3 regions of the Variovorax sp. PDC80 genome follow, and region 1 is predicted to be linked to each of the others. Evidence: predicted binding sites of a transcription regulator. Region 1 holds the regulator's gene; each other region holds the start of a gene.
What was found. Region 1 encodes sigma-54, which starts transcription at its own class of promoters, with help from an activator protein. Its sites were predicted from a motif close to TGGCANGNAANCTGCTTT; they were not measured.
Positions count from the first base shown of each region.

Region 2: the regulator sigma-54 is predicted to act here: its motif matches at 3,965-3,982, upstream of BM109_RS15070 (TorF family putative porin).
Region 3: the regulator sigma-54 is predicted to act here: its motif matches at 3,780-3,797, upstream of glnA (type I glutamate--ammonia ligase).

Region 1 is NZ_FOWG01000011.1:191,373-197,935, reverse strand. It holds gene BM109_RS28905 (nuclear transport factor 2 family protein) at 1-294, opposite strand, end outside; gene BM109_RS28900 (LysR family transcriptional regulator) at 391-1,329, shown strand; gene BM109_RS28895 (fumarylacetoacetate hydrolase family protein) at 1,340-2,128, opposite strand; gene BM109_RS28890 (phospholipase D family protein) at 2,242-3,840, opposite strand; gene BM109_RS28885 (RNA polymerase factor sigma-54) at 3,851-5,440, opposite strand; gene lptB (LPS export ABC transporter ATP-binding protein) at 5,471-6,265, opposite strand; gene lptA (lipopolysaccharide transport periplasmic protein LptA) at 6,262-6,563, opposite strand, start outside.
Region 2 is NZ_FOWG01000004.1:360,833-367,395, forward strand. It holds gene BM109_RS15055 (serine/threonine-protein kinase) at 1-1,660, shown strand, start outside; gene BM109_RS15060 (cysteine hydrolase family protein) at 1,677-2,219, opposite strand; gene BM109_RS15065 (YifB family Mg chelatase-like AAA ATPase) at 2,273-3,811, opposite strand; gene BM109_RS15070 (TorF family putative porin) at 4,026-4,904, shown strand; gene glnK (P-II family nitrogen regulator) at 4,971-5,309, shown strand; gene BM109_RS15080 (ammonium transporter) at 5,339-6,563, shown strand, end outside.
Region 3 is NZ_FOWG01000003.1:747,373-753,935, reverse strand. It holds gene BM109_RS13340 (YncE family protein) at 1-105, shown strand, start outside; gene BM109_RS13335 (polysaccharide deacetylase family protein) at 89-910, shown strand; gene BM109_RS13330 (sterol desaturase family protein) at 921-1,895, shown strand; gene BM109_RS13325 (EI24 domain-containing protein) at 2,018-2,899, shown strand; gene BM109_RS13320 (competence/damage-inducible protein A) at 2,896-3,696, shown strand; gene glnA (type I glutamate--ammonia ligase) at 3,844-5,259, shown strand; gene BM109_RS13310 (hypothetical protein) at 5,407-5,910, shown strand; gene glnL (nitrogen regulation protein NR(II)) at 5,951-6,563, shown strand, end outside.

The sequences.
Region 1 (6,563 bases):
GTAGGCCGTCATGTAGGCCTCGACCTCGGCCGACGTGCCGTCCTGCGCGCTCACATGGGCATTGGTGAGCACATGGCGCGTCTCGACATCGGCGGCGCGCGCTTCCAGCGCGGCGCGCACGGCCGGCTTGCCCTCGAGCCACCGGCCCTGGCGCAGCCAGCGGCAGTCGTCGGCGAACAGCGCGAGCATCGCGTCGTAGTCGCGCCGGTCGAGCGCATGGAAGAAGCGGTGCAGCGCCTGCGTCAGCTCGGGCAGCAGGCGCGCGGCGTCGGGAATGGAAACATCGGCGGTCATGTGGCGGACGAGTCTAGGAGTCGGCTTGCCCGCTGACACACCCTGTTCGACAATCCAAGGTTTGCGATTTGGAAACCTTGAACCGGGTCGAACGACGTGGATCGCCTTCGCTGCCTTCAGATATTCACCGAGGTCGCGCGCTGCGGCAGCTTCGCGCGCGCAGCCATGCAGCTCTCGGTGTCGCGCGCCACCATCACCAAGCACGTGGCCTGGCTCGAAGCCTCGATGGGCGCGCAGTTGCTCAAGCGCACCTCCAAGCAGGTGGCATTGACCGAGGCCGGCGCACGCGTGCTCGACTCGGGGCGTGACCTGCTGGAGCGCTACGAGGCGATCGAGGGCGAGGTGCGCGATGCCGTGCAGCTGCCGCGCGGCGCGATCCGCGTGGGCACGCCGCCCTCGTTCGGCGCCTACCACCTGATGCGCGTGGTGGCGCAGTTCACCCACCGCTACCCGGACATCGAGGTGACGGTGGTCCATGACGACGGCCGCTCCGACCTGGTGGCCGAGGCGCTCGATCTCTCGATCCGCATCGCGCCCTCGCTCGAGGACGCGAGCTACGTCGCGCAATCGCTGCTGAAGGCGCCGCAGGTGGTGGTGGCGTCGCCGGCCTACCTGAAGGCCTACGGCCGCCCCGCCACGCCGGCCGACCTGGCGCGCCACAACTGCCTGGTGCACATCATCAAGTCGGGCTCGGGCGTGTGGAAGTTCGCCGGCAATCCGCCGCAGGAGGTGCGCGTGCGCGGCACCGTGCGCGCCAACATGGGCGATGCGATCAAGCAGTGCGCGCTGCTGGGCACCGGCATCTCGCTGCACCCGCACTACATGGTGTCGGAGGAACTGAAGGCCGGCACGCTCGAGGCCCTGCTGCCCGGCGCGGTGCCCGAGGAACTCGACATCCACGTGGTGTTCTCGACCCGGCGCAACATGCCCAGCCGCGTGCGCCACCTGCTGGAGTTCCTGCGCGAATGGTCGCGCCATCCGCCCGACTGGGCCTTGCCGGCCACCACCGCGGCGCGCGGCACCGCGGGCCGTTGAACGGTCGCCCTCAGGCCTCTTCGGCGACGAAGGGATTGCGCAGGCAGCCGAGGCCCGAGATCTCCACCTCGACGACATCGCCGGCCTTCAGGTGCGGCGACTTGCCGTCGGTGCCCATCCAGATCACGTCGCCCGGGTACAGCGTGAGATGCCGCGTCATCGCGCTGATGAAGGCCGCGATGCCGAACAGCATCTCGCCGGTGCGGAACTGCGTCTTCACCTCGCCGTTGACGCGCACCGTGGTGCGGGCCGCTTCCAGGTCGAAATCGGTTTCGATCCACGGCCCCATCGGCTTGAAGGTGTCGCTGTTCTTGGCGCGCCAGAAGGTGCGGTCCGAGGCCTGCCAGAGCCGCTCGCTCACGTCGTTGCCGATGGTGTAGCCCAGCACGCACGACAACGCGTCGGCCTCGCTCAGGTGGCGGGCCTTTTGGCCGATCACCACGACCAGCTCGCCCTCGTACTCCACCTGCTTCGCGTTGGACGGAATGACGACGGCCGCCTCGTGCGGAACCAGGGCGTTGACCGCGCGGTAGCCGATGTCGGCCTTCTCGGGGATCGCGAGCGTCTGGCCGCTGCGCTCGGCGTATTCCTTGATGTGGCGCACGTAGTTGAGCCCCGCCGCATAGAAGGTGCGCGGCAGCAGCGGCACCTCGATCCTCACGTCGGCCAGGCGATGCACGGCGCCCGTGAAGTCGTGGCCGCCGAAGGGGCTGCCGTTCACCGCGCGGACGCGATCGTCCTCCAGCACGCCATAGCTGCTGGCGGCCGCGCCGGGCGCGGTGTAGTGGATCCATTTCATGCGCGTGCTCCTGTCGGTGGTGTTCGGGCCCCCTGCTCGCAGGGGCACCACAGCATGACAGGCCGAGGTTTGCGGAACGGAAACCGACGGTTTGCGAAAGCCGCCCAAACCGCCTAGAGCAGGCTCTCGGGCGTCAGCGGCGCCAGCAGTTCGAGCATGGTGCGGTCCCAGAAGCCCGAGTCGGGCTCCTCGCTCAGCACCGTGGTCTTGCCGGCCTCCTCGCTGATCCACTCCAGGCGCGAGTCGCTGCCTTCGGCGAAGCGCAGCCTGTAGGCGCCCTGCTGCTTGAGCACCTCGAGCAGCTTCAGCGCCTGCTGCGCCATCTCGGGGCTGCGGATGAACAGGCCGATCTCGGTGTTGTGGACCTCGGAGCGCGGGTCGAAATTCATCGAGCCGACGAACAGGATGCGCTGGTCGATCACCGCCGACTTGGCATGCAGCCTGCCGACCGAGGTGCCGAACAGGCCCAGCCGCACGCTGCGGCGGGTGCGGTTGGTGCTGAGTTCGTAGAGTTCGGCGCCCAGGCGCAGCATCTCGGGCCGGTAGCGGCGGTAGGCGGTGTGCACCAACGGCTCGTCGGTGGCGGCGAGCGAGTTGGTCACCACGCTGATCTTCACCTGGCGCCGGCGGATCTCGTTCATCACCTCGAGCCCCGCGGCGCCCGGGATCAGGTAGGGCGAGACGATGGTCACCTCGCTGCGCGCGCGGCGCATCTGCTCGACCACGTTGTAGCGCACGCTGTCGACGTCGAGCAGCGGCACGCCGCCGTACGAGGCGGTCTTGCCGATCACGCGGTCGGGCGAATCGGCATAGGCCTCGGCCGTGGTCCAGATCAGGCCGAGCCGGCCGGCGTCGAGGTCCTCGGCGATCGGGCCGTAGCCCAGCAGGTCGTTGGGCGCGGGCTTCGGCGGCGGCGGCGTGGTGTCGGGGCCGGTGGCGGCCTCGAAGCGGCGCCGCAGTTCGTCGGCAGGCAGCGCGCTCGCCACCACCGATTCGACGGGCCGCACGTAGGGGCTGTTCCAGTACTGGTCGAACAGGCTGCCCAGGCGCGGGATCAGCGCGCCCGTCACGAAGGTGTCGAGGTCGATGAAGTTCTCGCCCGCGGTGCGCCGGAAGTACTGGTTGCCGATGTTGCGCCCGCCCGCCACGGCCATCGCGCCGTCGGCGATGAACAGCTTGTTGTGCATGCGCCGGTTGACGCGGCTGAAGTCGAACAGCGAGGCCGTGAAGCGCGCGAGCAGGCTGCCGCGGCCGGCCGGGAACGGGTTGAACAGGCGCAGCTCGACATTGGGCGTGGCCGCGAAGCCGCGCAGCAGCTCGTCCTCGCCCGCGGTGTAGAGGTCGTCCATCAGCACGCGCACCCGCACGCCGCGCTGCGCGGCATCGCGCAGGGTGCGCAGCAGGTAGCGACCGGTCTCGTCGTTCTCGATCTGGTAGTACTGGACGTCGAGCGTGCGCTGGGCCCGGCGCGCGAGCTGGATGCGGGTGTCGAAGGCGAAGTCGCCACCGGGCATGAGGCGAAAGCCGCTGAGGTCGGGGTCGGGCTGCGCGGCCAGCGCGATGCGCCCGAGCGCGGTGTCCTTCGACACGGCGATGGCTCTGGCGGGGGCGCGCGGGGCCTCGTCGGGCAAGGTGGCGCAACCGGCGGCCAGCAGCGCGGCCGCGATGGCGAACACCCAGGGCCCACAGCGCGACAGCAGGCGTCGGGCCATCGGCGGCTTTCTACAGGGCCTTGCGCAGGTTGGCGGGCGCGATGCGCAGCGCCTCGCGGTACTTGGCGACGGTGCGGCGCGCGCACTCGATGCCCTGCTCCTTGAGCATCTCGGAGATCTGGCTGTCCGACAGCGGCTTCTTCACGCTCTCCGAACCGACGAACTGCTTGATCAGCGCGCGCACCGCGGTGCTCGAGGCATTGCCGCCGGTCTCGGTGCCCAGCGCCGAGCCGAAGAAGTACTTGAGCTCGACCGTGCCGAAGGGCGTGGACATGTACTTGGCGGTGGTCACGCGCGAGATGGTGGACTCGTGCAACCCGAGCTCGTCGGCGATCTCGCGCAGCACCAGCGGGCGCATCGCGAGTTCGCCGTGCACGAAGTAGCTCTTCTGCCGCTCGACGATGGCGTTGCTCACGCGCAGGATGGTGTCGAAGCGCTGCTGGATGTTCTTGATGAACCAGCGCGCCTCCTGCAGCCGCTGCGACAGCGCCTGGCTGCCCTCGCCCTTGTGCGACTTGAGCGCGCCGGCGTAGATGTCGTGCACGCGCAGCCGCGGCATCACCTCGGGGTTGAGCATGACGCGGAACTTCACGTTGGTGCCGCGGCCGGTCTTGGTGACGATCACGTCGGGAATGACGATGTTGCGCTCGACGTCGACGAAGCGGCGGCCCGGCTTGGGTTCCAGCCGCGCGATGATCTGCAGCGCCGAGCGCACCAGCTCCTCGTTGGTGCGCGTGAGCGTGGCCAGGCGCTTGAAGTCGCGCCGCGCGAGCAGCTCCATCGGCTGCTTGCAGATGGCGAGCGCGGTCTTGCGCACCAGCTCCTCGTCCTCGGTCTCGTCCTCGTCGGCCAGCGCGCGCAGCTGGATCGCGAGGCATTCGCCGAGGTCGCGCGCGCCCACGCCCGCGGGCTCCAGGCTCTGCAGCAGGCCCAGCGCGACCTGGAAGTGGTGCACCAGCTCGTCGAACTGGTCGTTGTCGTCGCCCGCGAGGCCCGAGGCCAGCGCCGGCAGCGAATCCTCGAGGTAGCCGTCGTCGTTGAGCGACTCGATCAAAAAGCGCAGCGCGGCGCTGTCGTTCTCGTTGAGCCGCAGGCTCAGCGCCTGGCGGTGCAGGAAGGACTGCAGCGATTCCTGGCTGCGCGCGAGCTCGGTGGCATCGGCGCGCTCGTCGTCGCCGGTGCTGCTGTTGTTGCGCGCGGGGGCGTCGCTGCCCCACTCGCTGTCGTCGGGCGCCATGTCGACGGTGCCGTCGCCTTCCCAGTCGGGCTCGCGCTCGGGCGAGTCGAGGGCCGGCTCGGCCTCGGACGACGAAGTGGTCTCGGTGGACGTGGTCGAGGTCGAGGGCGCGGCGCTCGCGTAGTCGCTCTCGGCCTCGCGCTCGGTGTCCTCGCGCGGCGCGGGCGTGTCGGCGGCGTCGAGGCCGAACTCCTCGCGCGCGGCTTCCTCGGCGGTGCGCTCGAGGAAGGGGTTCTCGTCGAGCATCTGCTCGACCTCCTGGCTCAGTTCGAGCGTGGAGAGCTGCAGCAGCCGGATCGACTGCTGCAGCTGAGGCGTCAGCGCGAGATGCTGCGAAACGCGCAGCGACAAGCCTTGTTTCATGCCCTCAGGAAATGACTTGCACGAGGGTCATCACATGCGGAAGTGCTCGCCCAGGTAGACCCGGCGCACTTCGGCGTTGTCGACGATCTCCGAGGGCGTGCCCTGTGCCAGCACATGGCCGTCGCTGATGATGAAGGCGTGGTCGCAGATGCCCAGCGTCTCGCGCACGTTGTGGTCGGTGATCAGCACGCCGATGCCGCGTTCCTTCAGGAAGCTGATGATGCGCTGGATCTCGATCACCGCGATCGGGTCGATGCCGGCGAAGGGTTCGTCGAGCAGGATGAAGCGCGGCTGGGTGGCCAGCGCGCGCGCGATCTCGACGCGGCGGCGTTCGCCGCCCGACAGCGCGAGCGCGGGCGAATCGCGCAGGTGGTCGACGCGCAGGTCGGCCAGCAGCTCCGACAGGCGCTCTTCCATGCGCTGCTTCGACAGCGCCTGCGGCCGGCCGTTGGCATCGGGCTCGCGCTGCAGCTCGAGCACCGCGCGCACGTTCTCCTCGACCGTGAGCTTGCGGAAGATCGAGGCTTCCTGCGGCAGGTAGCTCAGGCCCATGCGCGCGCGGCGGTGGATCGGCATGTGGGCGATCGGCTCGCCGTCGATGGAGATCTCGCCCGCGTCGGCGCGCACCAGCCCGACGATCATGTAGAACGAGGTGGTCTTGCCGGCGCCGTTGGGCCCGAGCAGTCCGACCACTTCGCCCTTCTGCACGTCGAGCGAGACGTCCTTGACCACCTTGCGGCTGCCATAGCTCTTCTGCAGGCCGCGCGCGACGAGGCGGCTGCCCGGCACGCCGTTGGCTTCCTGGGTTCCGGCGGCTTCGATCACTTGCGTTCTTCCCCTTCGCCGCTCAGCGTGGTGGTGGAGCGCAGTCCGGCGCCCGGTGCCGGCGTGGGCGCCGGGGCCGCGGGACGGCGCGTGGCCGGCGCCGCGGCGCCGGGCGCACCCGGCGCGGCCGACTTCGGCGTGAGGATGGCCTTGACGCGGCCACCGCCACCCGGCGCGGACACGCCGGCATTGGGCGGCACGGTCGAGCCGTTGACGGTGTAGGTGTCGTTGCTCTGGTCGTAGACGATCAGCGCGCCGCTGCTCTCGTCGTTGGGCGTGGCGCCGACCAGGCGGCGCA
Region 2 (6,563 bases), on a different contig from region 1:
GCATCGCTTCTGGGAATCGAACTCCACCGCCTACATGGCGATCCAGCTCTACAAGGGCCGCACCCTGCGCCGGCTGGCCGACGAGGAGCCCGGCACCATCTCCGAAGCCTGGCTGCTCGGCATGCTCGGGCCGCTGCTCGGCGCGCTCGAGACGCTGCACCGCAGCGGCTGCTTCCACCGCGACATCGCGCCCGACAACATCTTCATCCAGCAGGACGGCCTGCCGGTGCTGCTGGACTTCGGCGCCGCGCGCAAGTCGATCGCCGACCTGGTCGACGAGGTGGCGGTGATGGTGAAGTCGGGCTACTCGCCGATCGAGCAGTACGCCGACGACAACACGCTGCTGCAGGGCGCCTGGACCGATCTCTACGCGCTGGGCGCGGTGCTCTACCGCGCCGTCACCGGCCACCCGCCGCCCTCGGCCGTGGTGCGCAGCGTGCAGGACGCCTACGTGCCGCTCGCGAGCCTGAACCGGCCCGACCTGAGCCCGGCCTTCTGCGCCGCGGTCGACCACACGCTGGCCGTGCACAGCAAGGACCGCACCCAGACCGTGGCTGCCTTCGCGGCCGAACTCGGGCTCAGCAAGCTCGGCGACATCTACGTGGGCGGGCTCGCGGCGCCGGTGCACGCGGCCGGCGTGGCCGCGGTGCCTGCGCCGGCAGCGGCGCCCGTGGTGCCCATCGCGTTGCCCGAGTCGTATGCGCCGGTCTCCGCGCCCGCGCCTTTCGAGGCATTGCCGCCGGTCGCGCCACCGGCCCGCGCGCCAGCCGCGCGCCGGCCCGCGAAGAAATCCTCGCTGCCGCGCTGGGGCCTGGTCGGCGTGCTGCTGGTGGCGCTGGTCGCGGTCGGCAGCTGGATCGGCCTGCGCATCACGCAGTCGCCGCCGCCCACCAGCACCGCGATGGCACCGCCGGTGCCGCCGCCGGGCGCGCCGATGTCGAACCCCGCCTCGCCGCCCGCCGTGATGCCGCCCGCCGCGCCGGCCTCGGCCACGGTGCCCGCCGCCTCGCAGCCGCCGTCGGCCGATGGCGGCGGCGGCGTCGCGGCCGCGCCCACCGGCGGCAACTCGCCGACCGCCGTGCCGCCGGCCACCGCGCCGGGCAGCAACGGCGCGCTGAGCCCGCTCGACAACGTGCCCGTGACGCCCGCGAGCCCGCCGCCCGAGCCCGCGCTGGCGATCAGCGAGGCCGAGGACTGGAACCTCGCGCAGGCCGAGAACACGCGCGAGGGCTACGAGGCCTACCTGCGCCGCTACCGCCGCGGCCCGCATGCGCGCGATGCGCGCAATGCCATCGCCGAACTCAACCGGCTCGCGCAGCCGGCCTCCACGCAGCCCGTGGTGGTGGGCACCGTGCCGCCGGGCACGCCCGGTGTGCCGGGTGCGCCGGGTGCAACACCCCCGGTCGCGGGCGGCACGGCGGTTCCGCCCGTGCCGGGTGCCGCGGCCGGCATGGGCCGCGTGACGCTCAACATCCGGCCCTGGGGCCAGGTCTTCGTCGACGGCGCCGACCGCGGCGTGAGCCCGCCGCTCAAGTCGCTGTCGCTGCGCCCTGGCATCTACAACATCGAGGTGCGCAACGGCGACCTCGAGGTCTACCGGCAGCGCGTGACGGTGCAGGACAGCAAGTCAGCGCCGGTGGTGAGCCACGAGTTCAAGTAAGGGGCGAAGGCGGCGGTCAGCCGAGCAGGCTGGCCGCGGTCACTACCTGGGCGTACTCGCCCTGCAGGTTGGCCAGCGCCATCGCGTGGACCTGCTCCGCGCCGAAAGTGGCGCCATCGATGCCCGCGCGGTCGAAGGCGAAGCTGGCATCGGACACCACCGTGACCGCGAAGCCGAGGCAGCTCGCGGTGCGCGCCGTGGCCTCGACCGACATGTTGGTGGCCACGCCGACCACCACGAGCGCCTCGATGCCGCGCACGCGCAGCCAGCGCTCGAGGCCCGTGTGCGCGAAGGCATCGGTCACGTTCTTCTCGACCACGTGCTCGGTGGGCAGCGGTGCCAGCGCGTCCTGGAATTCAGCGCCCGGCTGGCCCGGGAAGAACACCGAATCGGCGAAGCGCGACATGTGGCGCACATGGACCACGGGGCGGCCGGTGGTGCGCCAGTGCATGAGCAGGCGTTGCACCTGGGTTTCCGCGTCGGGGTTGTTGCGGCGGCCCGCGCGGGGCTCCTGCATGCCTTTCTGCATGTCGATGACGAGGAGGGCGCGGTTTGTCATGGCGGGTCTGGCGTGAGCGGGATTGCGCCGCACTCTAAGCGATGTGCGGGGCGCTACAGGCCCTTCTGCAGCGCCCGCCGGTACTGCACCGCCTCGGCCACATGCGCCGTCTCGATGACCGCCGCTCCCGCGAGATCGGCGATGGTGCGTGCCACCTTGAGCGCGCGGTGCGTGCTGCGCGCCGACCAGCCGAGCCGGGCGGCGGCCGTGTGCATGAAGCGGCGCGCCTCGTCGCCGAGCGACGCATGGCGATCGATGTCGGCGCCCTGCAGTGCCTGGTTGGGTCGGCCCTGGCGTTCGATCGCGCGTTCGCGCGCGGCGGCTGCGCGCGCGCGGATGGCGGCCGTGGTCTCGCCCGCGGGTGCGTCGAGCAGTTGCTGCGCCGACACCGCGGGCACTTCGATGTGCAGGTCGATGCGGTCGAGCAAGGGGCCGCTGAGCTTGCGCTGGTAGCGCGCCACCTGGTCGGGCGTGCAGCGGCAGGCTTTCGTGGGCGCGCCCAGAAAACCGCAAGGGCAGGGATTCATCGCGGCAATGAGCTGGAAGCGCGCCGGAAAATCCGCCCGCCGCGCGGCCCGCGCGATGCTGATGGTGCCGGTCTCGAGCGGCTCGCGCAGCGCCTCGAGCGCGGCGCGCGAGAACTCGGGGAATTCGTCGAGGAACAGCACGCCGTGGTGCGCCATCGAGATCTCGCCGGGCCGCGGCGGCGAACCGCCGCCCACCAGCGCCACCGCGCTCGAGGTGTGGTGCGGCGACGCGGTCGGCCGGTGCATCCAGCGCTCGGTCGAGAAGCGGCCGCCGAGGCTCGCGATGGCGGCGCTCTCGAGCGCCTCGGCGATGCGCATCGGCGGCAGCAGGCCCGCGAAGCGCTGGCCCAGCATCGACTTGCCCGAGCCCGGCTCGCCCATCATCAGCAGGCTGTGGCCGCCGGCCGCGGCGATCTCGAGCGCGCGCTTGGCGCCGGCATGGCCCTTCACGTCGGCCATGTCGGCATAGGCGGGGGCATGGGCTTGCGTGGACGCATGGGCGCGCGACCAGCCCTCGTCGTCCGCCTCCAGGCCCGCCTGCGCATCGGCCGGCAGGAAGCGCCGCACCACGTCGAGCAGGTGCCTTGCGCCGTAGACCTCGCCGCCGGGCACCAGCGCGGCCTCGTCGGCGCTGGGCGCGGGCAGCACCAGCCGGGTGGCGATGCCGCGCGTGTGCAGCGCGAGCGCCATCGCGAGCGCGCCGCGCACCGGCCGCAGCTCGCCCGACAGCGAGAGCTCGCCCGCGAACTCGTGGCCCGCGAGCCGCGCGCCCTCGATCTGGCCGCTGGCCGCGAGGATGCCCAGCGCCATCGGCAGGTCGAAGCGGCCCGAGTCCTTGGGCAGGTCGGCCGGCGCCAGGTTGACGGTGATGCGCTTGTTGTGCGGGAACTCCAGCCCGGCGTTCTGGATGGCCGAGCGCACGCGCTCGCGCGCTTCCTTGACCTCGGTCTCGGCCAGTCCGACCAGCGTGAAGCTCGGCAGGCCGTTGGCCAGATGCACCTCGACCGTGACACTGGCCGCTTCCAGCCCGAGCAAGGCGCGGCTTTGCACCAAAGACAGACTCATTCTCTGCTTCCTCCCTATATTGGTGCGCCCGATTCCGGTCGTCGCGGGCGTCTTGTTCTTTTTTCGGTGCAAGGCACAAAGCCTTGCGCTTGTAACCATTTTTGGCTGGCTTCCTTGGGCGCGCTTCAACCGGTCACCGGGGGATGTGCACTTTGGCACGCTCCCTGCTTTGAGGGTCATCAGGTTCCACAACACTACTTGCGAGGAGTTCCCGATGACGCACCGTTCCGCCGCCCAGGCCCTGATCGTCCTGGCCACCGCATTGACCACGTCGGGCGCCGCCCTGGCGCAGGCCACCCCAGACGCTGCGGCGGCGCCTGCAGCGGCACCCGCTGCTTCTCCGATCACGGCCAACATCTCGCTGACCACGAACTACAAGTTCCGCGGCCAGGACCAGGACATGATCGGCCGGGACGACTTCGCCAAGACCCGCGGCGTGAAGCCCGCCATCCAGGGCGGCTTCGACTACGCCTTTGGCGAGAGCGGCTTCTATGTCGGCAACTGGAACTCCAGCGTCAACTGGCTCAAGGGCAACAGCGTCGAGGTCGACCTGTACGGCGGCTACAAGTTCAAGGCCGGCCCGCTGGACATGGACGTCGGTGCGCTCACCTACATCTACCCGGGCAACTCCCTCGGCAACACCACCGAGCTCTACGGCGCGGCCACCTACGCCAACGAAACCTTCGGCTCGTTCACGGCCAAGTACTCGCACACGGTGTCGAAGGACTACTTCGGCTACGCCGGCAACAAGAACGGTTCGGGCCTCAAGGGCCGCAACACCGGCTACCTGAACCTGAGCTACAGCAAGGAGATCGTGCCGAAGGTCACGCTCAAGGCCGCCGTGGGCTTCACCCGTTTCTCCAGCGACATCCGCCACAACACGGCCGCCAAGAACTACGTCGACTACAACGTGGGCGCCACCTACGACTTCGGCGGCGGTCTCACGCTCACCGGCTCGGTGCAGGGCGCGAACAAGAAGGACGCGTTCAACGTCGCGGCCGGCCCGCTGTACGACTTCGGCTTCTACACCGTGCAGCAGGTCTACTCGCCCAACAAGCCGCGCTTCATCCTCACGCTGACGAAGACGCTGTAAGCACGCAACACAACGAGGCGCGGCCCATGCTGCCGCGCGAATTCTTTCCATCCAAAGGAGCAACTCATGAAGCTGGTCACAGCCATCATCAAACCGTTCAAGCTCGACGAAGTGCGCGAAGCCCTCTCGGCCATCGGCGTGCAGGGGATCACCGTCACCGAGGTCAAGGGTTTCGGCCGCCAGAAGGGCCACACCGAGCTCTACCGCGGCGCGGAGTACGTCGTCGACTTCCTGCCCAAGGTCAAGATCGAGGCGGCGGTCTCGGATGACCTCGTCGAACGCGTGATCGAAGCCGTCGAGGGCGCCGCGCGCACCGGCAAGATCGGCGACGGCAAGATCTTTGTCTACAACCTCGAGCAGGTCGTGCGCATCCGCACCGGCGAAACGGGCCGCGAAGCCCTTTGATCGAGTCCAGGCCCGAAAGAACAACGTCCATGAAAAAACTGCTTGTCTCCCTCGCGCTCGGCTTGAGCGTGCTTGCCGCCGGCACCACCGGCTTCGCGCAGACGCCCGCGCCCGCCGCCGCCGCTTCGGCACCGGCCGCCGAGGCCGCGGCACCGGCCGCGGCGCCCGCCGCAGCGGCACCGGCTGCTGCAGCGCCCGCCGCCGCACCGGCCGCGGCACCGGCACCCAAGGTCGATTCGGGCGACACCGCCTGGATGCTGACCTCCACGCTGCTCGTGATCCTGATGACCATCCCCGGCCTCGCGCTGTTCTACGGCGGCCTGGGTCGCTCGAAGAACATGCTGTCGGTGCTGATGCAGGTCTTCGTGATCTTCTCGCTGATCAGCATCCTGTGGGCCATCTACGGCTACAGCCTCGCCTTCACGGGTGAAGGAAGCTTCGTCGGTACCTTCGACAAGATCTTCCTCAAGGGCGTGTCGCAGGAGACTTTCGGTGCGCTCACGACGATCCCCGAGTACGTGTTCGTCGCGTTCCAGGGCACCTTCGCCGCCATCACCGTGGCGCTGATCGTCGGCGCCTTCGCCGAACGCGCCAAGTTCTCGGCCGTGCTGCTGTTCTCGGTGCTGTGGTTCACCTTCGCCTACGTGCCGATGGCCCACATCGTCTGGGGCGGCGGCCTGCTCGGCAAGGACGGCGCGCTCGACTTCGCGGGCGGCACCGTGGTGCACATCAACGCCGGTGTGGCCGGCCTGGTCGGTGCCTACATGGTCGGCAAGCGCGTGGGCTACGGCAAGGAAGCCTTCACGCCGCACTCGCTCACGCTCACCATGGTCGGCGCCTCGCTGCTGTGGGTCGGCTGGTTCGGCTTCAACGCCGGCTCGGCGGGTGCCGCCAACGCCGCTGCGGGCCTGGCCTTCGTGAACACGGTGCTCGCCACCGCCGCCGCCGCGCTGTCCTGGATCCTGGGCGAGAGCCTGCACAAGGGCAAGGCCTCGATGCTGGGTGCCGCCTCGGGCGCCGTCGCCGGCCTCGTCGCAGTGACCCCCGCCGCCGGCTTCGTCGGCCCGATGGGTTCGATCGTGCTGGGCCTGCTGGCCGGCCTGGTCTGCCTCTGGGGCGTGGGCGGTCTCAAGCGCATGCTCGGTGCCGACGACGCGTTCGACGTGTTCGGCGTCCACGGCGTGGGCGGTATCCTGGGTGCCATCCTGACCGGCGTGTTCGCGGCCCAGGGCCTCGGCGGCACCGGCGGCCTGA
Region 3 (6,563 bases), on a different contig from region 1:
AAGCTCAGCGTGGTCGACCTGGCCAGCGGCAAGGTGGTGCGGCAGGTGAATGTCGGCCGTTCGCCGCACGGCGTCTGGACGCTCGACCATGCGAAGCGCATCTAGCCCGCGCCGGCGTGCGGCCGCGGGGCTCGCCGCGCTGCTGGCCGTCGCGGTGGCGATTCCCGCCGGGGCCCAGAGTGCCGCGGCGAGCTGCGAGAAACCCGTCTACCTGACCTTCGACACCGGCCACATGGGCATCGCGCCGCTGGTGGCCGAGGTGCTCAAGCGCCAGCAGGTGCACGTCACCTTCTTTGCCGCCGCCGAGCGCACCCAGACCGAGGGCGACAGCCTCGACAACCACTGGGCCGCCTGGTGGAAGGCGAGGGCGGCCGAGGGCCACGAGTTCGGCTCCCACACCTACGACCACGTCTACTGGCGCGCCGACCTCAAGGGCGTGACGCCGAGCTTCCGCGTCAAGCCCTCGGCGGGCGCGCTGGCCGGGCGCGAGTTCACCTGGAGCGCGGCCGAGTACTGCGCCAACATCCGCAAGTCCTCCGAGCGGCTCGAGCTGATCACCGGCAAGAAACCGCTGCCGCTGTACCGCGCGCCCGGCGGCAAGACCTCGCCCAAGCTGCTGGCCGCCGCGCGCGACTGCGGCTATGCGCACGTGGGCTGGGCGCCCGCGGGCTTCCTCGGCGACGAGCTGCCGAGCGAGAAGTTCAGCAACGAGAAGCTGCTCACGCAGGCGCTCGACACCATCCGCCCCGGCGACATCCTGCTCGCGCACCTGGGGATCTGGTCGCGCAAGGATCCGTGGGCGCCGGCCAACCTCGAGCCGCTGATCGTCGGGCTCAAGGCCAAGGGCTTCTGCTTCCAGACGCTGCGCCAGCATCCCGACTACCGCGCCTGGATCGCATCGCACCCCTGAGGCGGCTTCCGTGATCGACTGGCTGACGGATCTCTTCTCCTCGCTGCAGGGCTGGTTCTTCGAAACCGTCGTGCAGCCCTTCGTCTATGCGATCGGCCTCGGCGGCTGGACCGAAGACGCCTTCGACGCCACCGGCTGGCTGCTGGTCGGCCTGATCCAGATCGTGGTGCTGGTCGCGCTGATCGGCCCGCTGCAACGCTGGCGCGCCGTGGAGCCGGTGACCGACCGGCGCGCGATCCGCATCGACGTGCTCTACACGCTGATCCACCGGCTGGGCCTGTTCCGGCTCGCGATGTTCTTCACGCTGCAGCCGGTGTTCGACGACCTCATGGGCAGCCTGCGCGCGGCCGGCTGGGGCACCTTGCACCTCGACGAACTCTGGCCCGGCGTGACCGACGTGCCGGTGATCGCGTTCGCGATCTACCTCGTGGTGCTCGACTTCGTCGGCTACTGGATCCACCGCGGCCAGCACCAGTTCAACTGGTGGTGGGGGCTGCATTCGCTGCACCACTCGCAGCGCCAGATGACCATGTGGAGCGACGACCGCAACCACCTGCTCGACGACATCCTGCACGACACCCTGATCGTGATCGTGGCGCAGCTGATCGGCGTGGCGCCCGGGCAGTTCATCGCCTTCGTCGCCTTCACCCAGCTCAGCGAGAGCCTGCAGCACGCCAACCTGCGCCTGAGCTTCGGCGCCCTCGGCGAGCGGCTGTGGATCAGCCCGCGCTTCCACCGGCTGCACCACAGCATCGGGCTGGGCCACGAGTCGAACGGCAAGAGCACGCTCGGCGGCCACAACTTCGGCGTGCTGCTGCCCTGGTGGGACATGATGTTCGGGACCGCCAACTTCGAGAACCGCTACGACCCGACCGGCGTGCGCGACCAGGTCGAGCCCGATGCCGCGGGCAAGGTGCGCGACTACGGCCAGGGTTTCTGGGCCCAGCAGTGGCTGGGGCTCAAGCGCATGGTCGGCCGCGGTTGAGCGCGGCGGCTTCTCTCCAGCTGCCTCACTTGCGCGCGGCGTGCGCGCGAACCGGCGAATCGCCCGGCCGCCGGCTCTGGCTTCACGGCCACGCGGGGCGCGCCGGGTTATCCTCCGGCCCGATGCGCCTGCTCCTCGACTCCTTCTGGCGCGCGGTGGCCTATTGCATGCTGCCGCGCGTGATCGTGCTGTCGTTGGTGCCGCTGGGCCTGATGGTGCTGCTGGCCGCCGTCTTCGGCTACTTCTACTGGGACGCCGCGGTCGCCTGGACGCGCGGCGCGCTCGAATCCTGGCCGCTGCTGGCCAGCTTCTGGGAATGGATCGGGCGGCTGTTCTCGGGCGACGTCACCTCGGTGCTGGCGCCGCTCGCCGTGGTGTTCGCGGCCACGCCGCTGATCGTGGTGCTGTCGCTCCTGATCGTGGCGGGCTTCATGGCGCCGGCGCTCACGCGGCTGGTGGCCGAGCGCCGCTTTCCCTCGCTCGAGCGCAAGAAGGGCGCCTCCTTCTTTGGCAGCGTGGCGCGTTCCATCGGCCTGACCGTGCTGGCGCTGCTCGCGCTGGTGGTGTCGATGCCGCTGTGGCTGATTCCCCCACTGGTGCTGATCCTGCCGCCGCTGATCTGGGGCTGGCTCACCTACCGCGTGATGAGCTTCGACGCGCTGGCCGAGCACGCCAGCGCCGAGGAGCGCGCCACCTTGCTGCGCGCGCACCGGCTGCCGCTGTTGTGCATCGGCGTGCTCTGCGGCTACCTGGGCGCGGCGCCGAGCATCGTCTGGGCCTCGGGCCTGCTGTTCGCCGCCGCCTTCTTCGTGCTGGTGCCGCTCGCGATCTGGATCTACACCCTGGTCTTCGCCTTCTCGGCCCTGTGGTTCGGTCACTACTGCCTCGATGCGCTGGCGCAGCTGCGCGGCCAGCGCGCGGCCGCCGCGGCGGCCGCCATCCCGGGCGACGCCGCCGCCATCGAGGCCGACCAGGCCATTCTCTCCCAATGGAAATCCCCATGACCCGTGAATTCGGCCTGATCGTCGTCGGCGACGAGATCCTTTCGGGCAAGCGCCTCGACAAGCACATGCCCAAGGTGATCGAGCTGCTCGCGGCGCGCGGCCTGCAACTGGGCTGGGCCGAATACGTGGGCGACGTGCCCGAGCGCATCACGGCCGCGCTGGCGCGCGCCTTCGCCTCGGGCGACGTCGTCTTCTCGACCGGCGGCATCGGCGCCACGCCCGACGACCACACCCGCCAGTGCGCCGCCAAGGCGCTGGGCGTGCCGCTGGCGCTGCATCCCGAGGCCGAGCTGCTGATCCGCGAGCGCATGCAGGACACGGCGCGCGAGCAGGGCGTGGCCTACGAGCCCGACCGGCCCGACAACATCCACCGGCTCAACATGGGCGTGTTTCCCGAGGGCGCCCGGATCATCGCCAACCCCTACAACAAGATCCCGGGCTTCAGCGTGGGCGACGTCCATTTCGTGCCCGGTTTCCCGGTCATGGCCTGGCCGATGATCGAGTCGGTGCTCGACGCCCGTTATGCCGATCTTTTCGTCCGGACCCGGGTCCTGGAGAAGTCCGTGATCGTTTTCGGTGCCATGGAAGCCACCCTCACGCCCCTGATGCAGGCGATCGAGGAACGGCATGCGCGCATCAAGGTTTTCAGCCTGCCGAGCGTCGATCACCCCCAGTACGGCCGTCATATCGAGCTCGGCGTCAAGGGTGACCCGGAACTGCTCGACGCGGCCTACGGCCAGCTCATCGAAGGCCTGCACACTTTTAATGCGCAACTTGGCCCAGAATTGGTGCGTTGATTTTGATCGCACCAATTTGGTGAATTCGGCCGTGTTTCAGGCCGCCAAAGTGCGCGTCGCCGGCCGTTCATCGCAGGCGACAATGGCACAGAAACTGCATCCCGCATCCCTGTATTCCCAACCACCCATCCAACTCAGGAGAAATTGATGGCAAAGACCGTCGCCGACGTCATGAAGCTCGTGAAGGAAAACGAGGTCAAGTTCGTCGACTTCCGTTTCACCGACACCCGCGGTAAAGAACAACACGTGACCGTGCCCGTGTCGCACTTCGACGAAGACAAGTTCAGCTCGGGCCACGCGTTCGACGGCTCGTCCATCGCCGGCTGGAAGGGGATCGAGGCGTCGGACATGCAGCTGATGCCCGACCCGAACACCGCGAACATCGATCCCTTCTTTGAAGAGACCACGATGATCCTGACCTGCGACGTGATCGACCCGACCGACGGCAAGCCGTACGAGCGCGATCCCCGTTCGCTGGCCAAGCGCGCCGAAGCCTACATGAAGGCCTCGGGCCTGGGCGACACGGCCTACTTCGGTCCGGAACCCGAATTCTTCGTGTTCGACGGCGTGCGCTGGAAGAACGACATGTCGGGCTGCTTCGTGAAGATCGATTCCGAAGAAGCCTCGTGGAACACCGACAAGGAATACGAGCACGGCAACAGCGGCCACCGTCCCGCCGTCAAGGGCGGCTACTTCCCGGTTCCCCCGGTCGACAGCTTCCAGGACATGCGTTCGGAAATGTGCCTGGTGCTCGAATCGCTGGGCATCCCGGTCGAAGTGCATCACCATGAAGTGGCCAACGCCGGCCAGATGGAACTCGGCACCAAGTTCAGCACGCTGATCCAGCGCGCCGACTGGGTCCAGCTGCAGAAGTACGTGATTCACAACGTGGCCCACGCCTACGGCAAGACCGCCACCTTCATGCCCAAGCCCATCGTCGGCGACAACGGCTCGGGCATGCACGTGCACCAGTCGGTCTGGAAGGACGGCAAGAACCTGTTCGCCGGCGACGGCTATGCAGGCCTGTCGGACTTCGCGCTGCACTACATCGGCGGCATCATCAAGCACGCCCGTGCCCTGAACGCCATCACGAACCCCGGCACCAACAGCTACAAGCGCCTGGTCCCCGGCTTCGAAGCCCCGGTGAAGCTGGCCTACTCGGCCAAGAACCGCTCGGCCTCGATCCGCATCCCGTTCGTGGCGAACCCCAAGGGCCGCCGCGTCGAAGCGCGCTTCCCCGATCCGCTGATGAACCCGTACCTCGGTTTCGCAGCGCTGCTGATGGCCGGTCTCGACGGCGTGGAAAACAAGATCCACCCGGGCGAAGCCGCGAGCAAGGACCTCTACCATCTGCCGCCGGAAGAAGACGCGCTGATCCCGACCGTCTGCCACAGCCTCGACCAGGCCCTCGAGTACCTCGACAAGGACCGTGCCTTCCTGACCAAGGGCGGCGTGTTCACCGATGCGTACATCGATGCCTACATCGACCTGAAGATGCAGGAAGTCACGCGCTTCCGCATGGCCACGCACCCGGTCGAATTCGACATGTACTACTCGCTCTGATCGCGGTTTCCCGCTCGGAGTAACACGAAAGGACGGCCTCGGCCGTCCTTTTCATTGGGGCCGGAACATCCTGTCATCGGGGGCGTCGAATTGCATGAAAATGCGCCTTTTCGCGCTCTCCCGGGCCCTCGAGGCCCCCAAGATCCCATGAAGACTGCCGCACCACTTCTCCTCCTGGCCGCTTCCCTTTTCGCCCTGCCGGCGCTTGCCCAGGAGCGCGTCTGGCGTTGCGGGAACGAATACACCAACAACGCCACCGTCGCACAGCAGCGCGGCTGCAAGGTGATGGAGGGCGGCAACGTCACCGTCGTGCAGGGCGCCTCGCGCGCCGCGCTCGGCGGTGCCGCCGCTTCGACCTCCGCGGCCCGCTCGCCGGCCGGCAGCCCGCGCGTCGAGGGTTCCGACCAGCGCGCGCGCGACGGCGAGGCGCGCTCGGTGCTCGAGTCCGAGCTGCGCAAGGCCGAGTCCCGCCAGGCCGAGTTGCAGAAGGAATACAACAACGGCGAGCCCGAGAAGCAGGGCAGCGAAGGCCGCAACTACCAGAAGTACCTCGACCGCGTGGCCGAGATGAAGGCCGAGCTGGCCCGCAACGAAAGCGACATCGCCGGCATCCGCCGCGAGATCAGCCGCCTGCCGGCACCCAAGAACTAACCCGTTCCTGCATCGGCAGGACGAACACCACAGGATTTCCATGGCTTTCGGAAAGAAGGCGGCAAGCGCCAGTCCGCGCTTTCAGGCCTTCGACCTGCTGTCGACCCTGATCGCGGTCGTCAACAGCAAGGGCTCGGTGCTGTTCGCCAATGCCGGCCTCGAAGACGCGCTCGGCACCTCGCGCCGCACGCTCGAGGGCTCGCAGTTCGGCGCCTGCTTCCACGAACCCCAGGTGCTGCGCACCGCCATCGACGGCGCGAGCGCCAACGACTTCGCCACCCTGCGCTACGAGGCCTTCCTGCGCCGCGTCAACCACGAACTGATGCCGGTGCAGGTCACGCTGGCCAAGGGCGAGAAGGCCGGCGAACTGATCGTCGAGATGCTGCCGCTCGAGCACCAGGTGCGGCAGGACCGCGAGGAGCGGCTGCTCGACCAGGCGCAGGCCAACAAGGAACTGATCCGCAACCTCGCGCACGAGATCAAGAACCCGCTCGGCGGCATCCGCGGCGCCGCGCAGCTGCTGCAGATGGAGGTCGAGTCGCGCGACCTCATCGAATACACCCAGGTCATCATCCACGAGGCCGACCGGCTGCAGACGCTGGTCGACCGCCTGCTGGCGCCGCACCGCCGGCCGCACGTGGTGGGCGACGTCA